DNA from 2 places in the Streptomyces sp. NPDC050509 genome. Region 2 is predicted to be linked to the other one. Evidence: riboswitches for the same ligand, from Rfam matches in the RefSeq annotation. Region 2 holds a riboswitch; the other holds the start of a gene.

Region 1 (5,342 bases), on a different contig from region 2:
GGAGACCGGCAGTCCCTCGGGGACGGCGCCGATCGACTGACGCATCATCGCGCGTACGGAGTCGACGGAGGCCGGGCTCGTGTCGTACAGGTCGAGGCCGATCGCCAGGTACGGGGCGCCCAGCGCCGGCTGCACCCACGCCCGGCGCAGCGAGCGCACGGCGGGCGTGCGGTGCGCGTTCTGGGTGAGCAGGGCGTAGAACTGCGGGAGTTGGATGGCGGGCTCGGAGAGCCGCAGCGGGCCCGCGGGCATCCGGTCGAGGCCGGTGGCGATCCGGCGCAGGTCCAGCCACGGGATACCGAGGCCGCCGCCGGGGGCGTGCGGATTGAGCCAGATCCCCCAGCGGTCCGGGTAGAGGGCGCGGGCGATGTCTCGGCCGGAAACCACCTCGTGCGCCCGGGCCCAGCCGCTGGCGGACAGCTCCTGCGCGGAGGTGACGCAGGGCGCGTAGCCCAGCCCGTCGACCTCCATGTTGCCGTACTGGGCGTCGGGTGAACCGGCCTGGCCGTGCCAGAGCAGCATCCAGACGCTGTCGTCGGCGAGGGCCTGGAGCAGCGCCTCGTACGCGTCGTACCGTCCCGGCGTCACCTGGCGCAGCATGTGCTCGACCTGCCCGGCCGCCGCGGTGCCTGACGCGCTCACTCTGGGTCCCGCCCCTCTTAGTTCCACCACTCGTCCCGCTCCCCGGCGCCGCGCGGTGCGCCGGCCCGGCCATCAAACCAGCTTAGGCGGCTGGCCTGACACCGACTTGACGGCCGGTGTGCGTCCCGCATAGGCGGAGAGGTGCGGTACGGCTGATTCCGGCCGCATATGCGCCCTGCCCTTACCCGTGCCGCCGCCGGGCCGTGTCCGGGATGTGCCCGCCCCGTTGTCCCGCCCCGTGAACCGTTGTCCCGCCCCCTCGAACCGCCCCGCTGTCCCGCCGCGCGAACCGCCCCGCGAGCCGCCCCGTCACCGTGGCGGCGACATGCCCGCGACTACGGGTCCTACCCGCCCCGGCCGGTCGTATCCCTCCGTCGTACCCCGGACGGAATACGGCGGACGGTTGTACGGAGGTTCGCACGCAGGGTCGTGCGGGGGGCCATGTGGGGGGGGGCCGTACGGAGGCCGTACGGAGGCCGTACGGAGGAATCCCCGTCCGGCCGTCCCGCCTACGCCCGCTCGTAGAAGGGCCTGACCTTCGCCAGCATCCACTCGCCGACCGGATCCTGTGTCAGGTCCAGCAGCAGGAGGTTGACCGGCCAGGCCACCGGTACCCGGCCGAGCGCGCGGCCGAGCGCGTCCATCGGCGCGTTGCGGTCGGCGGCCTCCCAGGAGGAGAGCTGGACGCCGATGAAGAGCACCGGCGGCTCGCCCTCGACGCTGGCGAGCGCGCGGCGGGCGGTGGCCACCGTGCCCGTCGCCCCGAACTCGGCGGCGGCGGCGGAGAGGAAGTCGACCGGGTCCTCCTTCCAGTCCGGCTGGAAGAGCCTGACCCGGCCGCCGCTGGCCGGTCCGTCGAGCGGCGTACGCCCCACCCGGCACAGCTCGGCGACGGCGAGCGGCGGCAGCGGCGCCCCGACCGCGCCACCGGGGTTGATCGCGATGCCGAGCTGCGGGGGCAGTCCGCGGGCGAAGTCGCGGGCCGGCGCGACGGTGAACGCCATGCGGTCGCCGACGCAGCTGAGGAACTGCTGGTGCGAGCTGAAGACCGGGACGTACGCGGCGCCGTCGATCTCCACCGTCGGCAGATCGAGGTCGGGGCTGTCGGGGCCGCCCCCGTTGGGCAGCGGCACCCAGACCTCGCTGCGTCCGAGCACCTCGACCAGCCGTCCGCCCGCGGCGTCATTGCCGAGCGAGGCGGTGAGCACCTCTTCCAGCTCGTTGCCCGGCCATGCTGTGTTCACCACTGTGCACCTCTCCACCCCGTCCGCCCAGGACCCTGCCGCAGCACCCTAACGCCGCAGGCCGCGGGGTGCGCCGCGCCGGTCGCCCCGGCGCGTGGGTCACTCCGTGTCCGGTGCCGTTAAGAAGGCGATCCGCTCCAACGCGCCCGCCGCGTCCCGGTCCAGCAGCACGGCGGAGGCGCACCCTTCCGGGAGCCGGCCCGCCTGGGCGTCCGTGAGCAGCCGGCCGACCGCGCCGCGGTGGCGCGCGAAGGCGTACCCCGAGACGCCCCGGCCGCGCTCGCGCTGGCCCTCCCTGGCGGTCTCGGGCGCCACGTCCAGCAGGAGCAGGTGCAGCCGGCGTCCGCGCGCGAGAGCCTCCCTGGCGAGCCAGCGCCGTACCCATGTCTGCGTACCGCAGTCGTGCACGACGAGGCTCGCGCCGGAGCGCAGCGCGCGCCGGAGCCCCGCGTAGTGCGCCGTCCGTACCAGGGGGCGGTAGACGGCGTAGGGCAGCGCGGGCGGCATCAGCCGCGCCCAGCGGTCCCGCGCGTCCTGGGAGTCGATGCCGCGGCCCTCGGCGGCCCGCCGGATCAGCGTGGACTTGCCGCTGCCGGGCAACCCGGAGACGACCACCAGGTCCCCGGCGTCGAAGACCAGCCCGTCGGGGCCTCCTCCCTGTCCCAGCCCCCGCAGATCGCGCACGGCCGGCGCGGCGGGCGCGCTCATCACCCCGGCGGGACCCGCCGGGGTGGGGCCCGCCGGGGTGGGGCCCGCCCCCACCGGGCCGTCGCCGACCACGCTCACGCCCTGCTGTGCGGGCACACCCGCGGTCGTGGCACATGTGCCGGACCCCTGCGAGATCATCGCCGTCCCCCTGTCAGCTCAGTCCGTGTCAGCTCAGTGCGTATCAGCTCAGTGCGTCTGGCCCATGACTCTTGCCCATGAAGTGTAAAGACTTGGTAATGTCCCGCAAGCTTCTCACTCGTACCCGCGACGCGCCCGGCCATCCGCGCGACGGCGTGCCGACCGGCCGCGCCGCTCCGCGGCGGCCCGTGCGATGATGTGCCCGCCAACTGCATACCGGCCGTTTGAATCCGCGCGGGAGAGTCCCGGTCACCGTGTGCGCCGGGCGCCGAAGGAGCAAGTACCTCCCTTGAATCTCTCAGGCCCCGTACCGCGTGGATGAGGCAGATCTGAAAAGCGGGCCGCCTTGTCGCGGCTCCACCCAAGGTGCAAGTCATGACCTCCTTTACGCGGGGTCGTGATGAACCTCTCAGGTTCCGATGACAGATGGGGAGGATCGTCCTCGCCGTCATGCCCTGGGAGCCACACCGATGAGCCATGTCCCCCCGAGCAGCACCCCCCGTCGTACCGCCCTCGACGCCACGCACCGCGCGCTGGGCGCGACCATGACCGACTTCGCGGGCTGGGACATGCCGCTGCGCTACGGCAGTGAGCGCGACGAGCACACCGCCGTCCGCACCCGCGCCGGGCTCTTCGACCTCTCCCACATGGGCGAGATCACCGTCACGGGGCCGGACGCCGGACGGTTCCTCGACCACGCGCTCGTCGGCAACATCGGCGCCGTGGCCGTCGGCCGGGCCCGCTACACGATGATCTGCCGGGAGGACGGCGGGATCCTGGACGACCTGATCGTCTACCGCCTCGGCGAGGACACGTACATGGTCGTCGCCAACGCCTCCAACGCGGGGACCGTCCTGGACGCGCTCACCGCCCGCGCCACGGGGTTCGACGCCGCCGTACGGGACGACCGCGACGCGTACGCGCTGCTCGCCGTCCAGGGCCCGGAGTCCCCCGGCATCCTGAAGGCGCTGACCGACGCCGACCTCGACGGGCTCAAGTACTACGCGGGCCTGCCGGGCACCGTCGCCGGGGTTCCCGCCCTGATCGCGCGGACCGGCTACACCGGTGAGGACGGCTTCGAGCTCTTCGTCGAGCCCCGGCACGCGGAGGAGCTGTGGAAGGCGCTCACCGAGGCCGGCGCGGGGGCCGGGCTGGTGCCCTGCGGGCTCTCCTGCCGTGACACCCTCCGTCTCGAAGCGGGCATGCCGCTGTACGGGAACGAGCTGTCCACCGCGCTGACCCCGTTCGACGCGGGCCTCGGCCGGGTCGTGAAGTTCGACAAGACCTCGAACGGCGGCGACTTCGTCGGCCGCGCGGCGCTGGAGGCGGCGGCCGAGCGCGCCGCGTCCGCCCCGCCGCGCACGCTGGTCGGCCTGATCGCCGAGGGCCGCCGCGTCCCGCGCTCCGGGTACCCGGTGGTCGCCGGCGGCGCCGTCGTGGGCGAGGTCACCTCGGGCGCCCCGTCGCCGACGCTGGGCCGGCCGATCGCGATGGCGTACGTGGACGCCGCGCACGCCGCGCCCGGTACGGCGGGGGTCGGCGTGGACATCCGGGGCTCCCAGGAGCCGTACGAGGTCGTGGCGCTGCCGTTCTACAAGCGCCAGAAGTGATTCGTCCGTCGTCCGTTCGCTGTTCGTTCGTTCCGTACCGTCTCGGTCCGTAAGACAGCGGTTCCGCACCACACCCCCGCGTACAGGAGAATTCAGGTCATGAGCAACCCCCAGCAGCTTCGCTACAGCAAGGAGCACGAGTGGCTGACGGCCGCCGAGAACGGCGTGTCGACGGTCGGCATCACGGAGTACGCGGCCAACGCCCTCGGCGATGTCGTGTACGCCCAGCTTCCCGAGGTCGGTGACACGGTGACCGCGGGCGAGACCTGCGGAGAGCTGGAGTCCACCAAGTCCGTCAGCGATCTGTACGCCCCGGTGACCGGCGAGGTCACCGAGACGAACCAGGACGTCGTGGACGACCCCTCACTGGTGAACTCCGCGCCCTTCGAGGGCGGCTGGCTGTTCAAGGTACGCGTCACCGAGGAGCCGAAGGACCTGCTCACCGCGGACGAATACGCAGAGTTCTCCGGCAACTGACGTGACGCAGCTCACCCGGCCGACCCCGCACCAAGACACCCCAGGGACCGTGATGTCTTCGAAGTCGCTTCTGAACGCCTCACTCCACGAGCTGGACCCCGACGTCGCCGCCGCTGTCGACGCCGAACTCCACCGCCAGCAGTCCACCCTCGAAATGATCGCCTCGGAGAACTTCGCCCCGGTCGCGGTCATGGAGGCCCAGGGCTCCGTACTGACCAACAAGTACGCCGAGGGCTACCCGGGCCGCCGCTACTACGGCGGCTGTGAGCACGTCGACGTGGTCGAGCAGATCGCCATCGACCGGGTGAAGGCGCTCTTCGGCGCCGAGCACGCGAACGTACAGCCGCACTCGGGCGCCCAGGCGAACGCCGCCGCGATGTTCGCGCTGCTCTCCCCCGGCGACACGATCATGGGTCTGAACCTCGCGCACGGCGGGCACCTCACCCACGGCATGAAGATCAACTTCTCCGGCAAGCTCTACAACGTCGTCGCGTACCACGTCGACGGCGAGACCGGCCAGATC
Region 2 (5,342 bases):
GCGTTCGTGCCGTGCGCGGAGGACGGGATGAGGCAGACGGTGCGCCCGGTGTCGCCGTTGGCCCGGTGGTACGCCCGTACGGCGAGCAGTCCGGCCAGCTCGCCCTGCGACCCGGCATTGGGCTGGAGGGAGACCGCATCGTACCCGGTCACCTCGGCGAGCCGCTCCTCCAGCTCGCGGATCAGCGTCAGATAGCCCTGCGCCTGCTCTGCCGGGGCGAAGGGGTGCAGCGCGCCGAACTCGGGCCAGGTGACCGGCTCCATCTCGGTGGTCGCGTTCAGCTTCATCGTGCAGGAGCCGAGCGGGATCATGCCGCGGTCCAGCGCGTAGTCGCGGTCGGCGAGCCGGCGCAGATAGCGCAGCATCGCGGTCTCGGAGCGGTGCTCGTGGAAGACGGGGTGCGTCAGGTAGTCGTCGGTGCGCAGCAGCGCGGCCGGCAGCGCGTCGTCGGTGGCCGCGTCCAGCGCGTCGATGTCGCCCTGGACACCGAAGGCGGTCCACACGGCGGCGAGCTGCGCGCGGCCGGTGGTCTCGTCGCAGGCCACGGAGACCTGGTCGGCGCCGACCTGGCGGAGGTTGACCCCGCCCTCGCGCGCCGCGGCGACGACCTCGGCGGCCCGTCCCGGGACCCGGACGGTGAGCGTGTCGAAGTACGCGGCGTGCACGGCCTCGACCCCGCCGGCCCGCAGCCCCGCGGCGAGCACCGCCGCGTACCGGTGGGCGCGCCGGGCGATGGAGCGCAGCCCGTCGGGGCCGTGGTAGACCGCGTACATCCCGGCCATGACGGCGAGGAGCACCTGCGCGGTGCAGATGTTGCTGGTGGCCTTCTCGCGGCGGATGTGCTGCTCGCGGGTCTGGAGCGCGAGCCGGTACGCCGGGTGGCCGTCGGCGTCGACGGAGACCCCGACGAGGCGTCCCGGTAGGCTGCGCGCGAACTTCTCGCGTACGGCCATGAAGCCGGCGTGCGGTCCGCCGAAGCCCATGGGGACGCCGAAGCGCTGGGTGGTGCCGACGGCGATGTCGGCGCCCAGCTCGCCGGGCGGGGTGAGGAGCGTCAGCGCGAGCAGGTCGGCGGCGACGGTGACGACCGCGCCGAGCTCGTGCGCCCGCTCGATCACGGGCCTGAGGTCCCGTACGCCCCCGGAGGCGCCCGGGTACGCGAGCAGCACCCCGAAGACACCGCGCTCGACGGCCTCGGCGGGGATGCCCTCACCGAGGTCCGCGACGACGACCTCGACACCGGTCGGCTCGGCGCGGGTACGGATCACGGCGATCGTCTGCGGCAGGGTGTCGGCGTCGACCAGGAAGACACCGCCCTTGACCTTGCCGACGCGGCGGGAGAGCGCCATGGCCTCCGCGGCGGCGGTGGACTCGTCCAGCAGGGAGGCGCCGGAGGTCGGCAGCCCCGTGAGCTCGGCCACGACGGTCTGGAAGTTGAGCAGCGCCTCCAGCCGGCCCTGGGAGATCTCGGGCTGGTAGGGCGTGTACGCGGTGTACCAGGCCGGATTCTCCATCACGTTGCGGAGGATCACCGGCGGGGTGAACGTGCCGTAGTAGCCCAGCCCGATCATCGGCGCCAGCACCTGGTTGCGGTCGGCGAGCGAGCGCAGCTCCGCGAGGACCTCGGGCTCGGTGCGGGCGTCCGGGAGGTTCAGCGCCTCGGCGCTCTTGATCACGTCGGGTACCGCGGCGGCGGTCAGCTCGTCGAGCGAGCCGTAGCCGACCTGCGCGAGCATCTTCGCCTGCGCCCCCGCGTCGGGGCCTATGTGGCGCTGTTCGAAGGGGATGCCACGCTCAAGCTGGGCGAGCGGCGTGCGGTGGGCGTTCATGTACGGAGGCCTCCTGGTCTGCCACGACCTGTGGGGGCACCAAGGCGCGGGTGCCCTAAACGGCCTCCCCCTCTGTCATCTCGACCTGAGAGCTTCACCGGTCCGCCGTGCGGCGGTCCGGCTTTCACCGTCGGTGAGAGCGGATGCCGTACGGTCCGGCGTCCGCCCTGCTTTCCAGAGTGACCTCGTCCGCGCGGTACGGGGGCCTGAGAGATTCCGGGGAGGATTTGCTCCTTCGGCGCCTCCGGTGGGCTCACCGGAGAACTCTCCCGCGCGGGGTCAGCAGCCGCTTGCCAGCCTACCAGCGGGATCTTCCGGGCAACTTTCGAGTGGCCGTCGCCCCGGTTCTGCACTTCTGTAGTGCTTACGAGCAGTTGCGACCCGCTGGAGGGACCGTGGAGACCGATATCGATCCGCGCAGCCTGATAGGACGCAAGGCGTACGACCGGGAGGGGCGCAAGCTCGGCACGGTCGACGAGGTCTATCTCGACGACGCCACGGGTACGCCCGAATGGGCCGCCGTCCGCACCGGGCTCTTCAGCCGTGACGCCTTCGTCCCCCTCGCCCCCAGCACACTGGAGGCGGAGGGGCTGCGGGTCCCGTTCGAACGGGCGCTGATCAAGGACGCCCCCGATTTCGGTGTCGGCCGCCATCTCTCCCCCGAGCAGGAGCTTCAGCTCTACCACCACTACGGCCTCGCCCTGCCGGCCCCGGAACCGCCGGAGGGGCCCGCGGCCCGCTCGGACCGGGACTCCGAGCGGAACTTCGGGCGGCTGGCGGGCCAGGACGACTGACGCGACTGCCCCGTCTCCGGCACCAGGGGCAGCGGCTCGGAGAGCTCCAGATCGGGATCATCGACCCAGAACGTCCGCACCCACCCCGGTGCGGACCCTGGCTCCTCGAACCGTACGGTGACCCTCCGCAGCCCGCTGCCCTGCACCCAGCCGGGACCGAACTCGGCATGGCGCACATCGTGTCCGGCCGGAAACCGGCGCTCCTCGGACGGCTCGGGAAGTCCGGCGGGCCCCGCCGCCGACGGCGCCCCGTCCCCCACGGCCGCCACCCCCTCCCCCCGCTCCCCCGCGCCGCCCTCCGCCCCCGCGTCCCCCTGACCCGCGCCCGCGGCCTCGCCGAGCGGGTCGGCATGCTCCTGCGCCTCCCGCTCGCGGGCGGCGGCCTGCGCGAAGAGGTCCTCCTGCGTGAAGTCGGCGAGCCCTGTCACCCCCACCCCGAGCAGCCGTACGCCGCCCGTGGTGTCCACGGACTCCAGCAGGCGCCCCGCGGCCTCCCTGACCACGCCCAGGTCGTCCGTGGGGCCTCTGAGCGTCTCCGAGCGGGTCAGCGTGGAGAAGTCGTACCTGCGCACCTTGAGGACGACGGTCCGCCCGGAGTGCCCGGAGGCCCGCAGCCGCCGCACGCACCGCTCCGCCAGCCGGTCCACCTCCGTACGCACCCGCACCCGGTCGTGGAGGTCCGTGTCGAAGGTGTCCTCGACCGACACGGACTTGGCCTCGCGCTCGGAGACCACCGGCCGGTCGTCGTTCCCCATCGCCATCCGGTACAGCGAAGCGCCGTGGGCCCTGCCCAGCAGCCGTACCAGCTCGTCCTCGCCCGCCTCGGCCAGGTCGGAGACCGTCGTCATACCGGCCCGGCGCAGATGCTCGCCCGTCGCGGGCCCCACCCCGGGCAGGGTCCGTACGGTCATGGGCCCCAGCAGCTCGCGCTCCGTACCGGGCTCTATCAGGACCAGCCCGTCCGGCTTGGCCTGCTCGGAACCGATCTTCGCGAGCATCTTGGACCCGGCGAGCCCCACCGAGCCGCTGAGCCCGGTCAGCTCCCTGATGTCCCGGCGCAGCCGCTCCCCCGTCGCCAGCGCCGAGGCCGTGTCATCGGCGGAGCCGCCCGCCTCCAGGTCCACGAACGCCTCGTCCAGACTGAGCGGCTCCACCAGCGGCGAGAGCCGGCCCAGCAGCCCCATCACCTGCTCGCTGACCGCGCGGTAGAGCGTGAAGCGCGGCACGAGATACGCGGCGTTCGGCGCGAGGCGTCTCGCCTGGGCCATCGGCATCGCGGAGTGCACCCCGAACCGCCGTGCCTCGTAGGACGCCGTGGAGACCACCCCTCGCGGGCCCAGACCGCCGACGACCACCGGTTTTCCGCGCAGACTCGGCTTCGCGGCCTGCTCTGCGGCGGCGAAGAAGGCATCCATGTCCAGATGGAGGACGGTCGGCGCGGTTCTCACACCACTGATGCTGCCTCACACCACTGACAATCGGCCCGGGACGCCGCCACGCGGGGGCCGGTCGGGCGGAAAGGGCCTGGTCAGACGGCCCGGTCGCGGCGCCGCCTGGCCAGTTCGTCGGCGGGGTTGTTCCCGATCAGCGTCTCGCCGGTGTCGATCCGCTCCCCGTGGAGCTGGGACAGCGCGGACTCGACGTCCCGCCACACCACGCCGACCGCGATGCCGAAGATCCCCTGGCCGCCCTGGAGCAGGCTCACCACCTCGTCGGGCGAGGAGCACTCGTAAACGGTGGCACCGTCGCTCATCAGCGTCATACGGTCCAGGTCCCGGAAGCCGCGGTCCCGCAGGTGCTGGACCGCCGCCCGGATGTTCTGGAGCGCAACCCCGGTGTCCAGGAACCGCTTCACGATCTTGAGGACGACCACGTCCCGGAAGCTGTAGAGCCGCTGCGTGCCCGATCCGTACGCGGGCCGCACGCTGGGCTCGACCAGCCCCGTACGCGCCCAGTAGTCCAACTGGCGGTACGTGATGCCCGCCGCCGCGCACGCGGTGGGCCCTCGGTATCCGACCGTCTCCGCTCCGGGGTCGGGCGCGCTGCTGTGAAGCGGATACGGACCGCCCGCCGCCGTACCGTCGCCGCTGCTTCTCACGCCGACCCTCCGTCCTTGACCTGCCCTGTCGAAGGTAGGCAGTCACCAGGGGTGCGTCAACGATCGCCACACTCGCCACGCCGAGTGATAATCACCCTGAGAGTGGTTTCCCGTGCCCCATTTCGGGGAAAAGCTGACCGAATGCGCTGGCGGGGCCCGGTGCAGCGCTCACCGGCCGCTCACTGGCTGTTGGTCCCGAAGTCCTCCGGAGAGATCTGGTCGAGGAACTCGCGGAACTTCTCCACCTCGTCCTCCTGCTCGTCCGGGATGGCGATGCCGGCATCGTCCAGAACCCCGTCACTGCCGTAGATCGGCGTACCCGTGCGCAGAGCGAGCGCTATGGCATCGCTCGGCCTCGCGCTCACCTCGACCCCGCTCGCGAAGACCAGCTCCGCGTAGAAGACCCCTTCACGCAGGTCCGTGATCCGGACCTCGGTGAGCTCCTGGCCCACCGCTTCCAGCACGTCCTTGAAGAGATCATGGGTCAGCGGCCGGGCCGGGGCCATGCCCTGCTGGGCGAAGGCAATGGCGGTCGCCTCCCCCGGTCCGATCCAAATGGGGAGGTACCGGTCGCCTCCCACTTCACGCAGGAGCACGATCGGTTGGTTGGAGGGCATTTCC

What was found. A riboswitch is a leader RNA that binds a small molecule or an ion and turns the genes downstream of it on or off. The one in region 2 is predicted to bind glycine.
Region 1: linked by a shared signal. The riboswitch ahead of gcvT (glycine cleavage system aminomethyltransferase GcvT) and the one ahead of gcvP (aminomethyl-transferring glycine dehydrogenase) in region 2 are both predicted to bind glycine.

What each region holds. Positions count from the first base shown of each region.
Region 1 is NZ_JBITHL010000022.1:5,872-11,213, reverse strand. Features, by position in the region: gene ACIBJC_RS37700 (enhanced serine sensitivity protein SseB C-terminal domain-containing protein) at 1-642, opposite strand, end outside; gene ACIBJC_RS37695 (enhanced serine sensitivity protein SseB) at 1,152-1,886, opposite strand; gene ACIBJC_RS37690 (AAA family ATPase) at 1,986-2,690, opposite strand; glycine riboswitch at 2,958-3,055, shown strand; gene gcvT (glycine cleavage system aminomethyltransferase GcvT) at 3,203-4,342, shown strand; gene gcvH (glycine cleavage system protein GcvH) at 4,442-4,819, shown strand; gene glyA (serine hydroxymethyltransferase) at 4,872-5,342, shown strand, end outside.
Region 2 is NZ_JBITHL010000011.1:7,487-12,828, reverse strand. Features, by position in the region: gene gcvP (aminomethyl-transferring glycine dehydrogenase) at 1-1,829, opposite strand, end outside; glycine riboswitch at 2,014-2,111, opposite strand; gene ACIBJC_RS28805 (PRC-barrel domain-containing protein) at 2,225-2,623, shown strand; gene ACIBJC_RS28800 (DNA polymerase IV) at 2,518-4,071, opposite strand; gene ACIBJC_RS28795 (MerR family transcriptional regulator) at 4,152-4,721, opposite strand; gene ACIBJC_RS28790 (bifunctional nuclease family protein) at 4,901-5,342, opposite strand, start outside.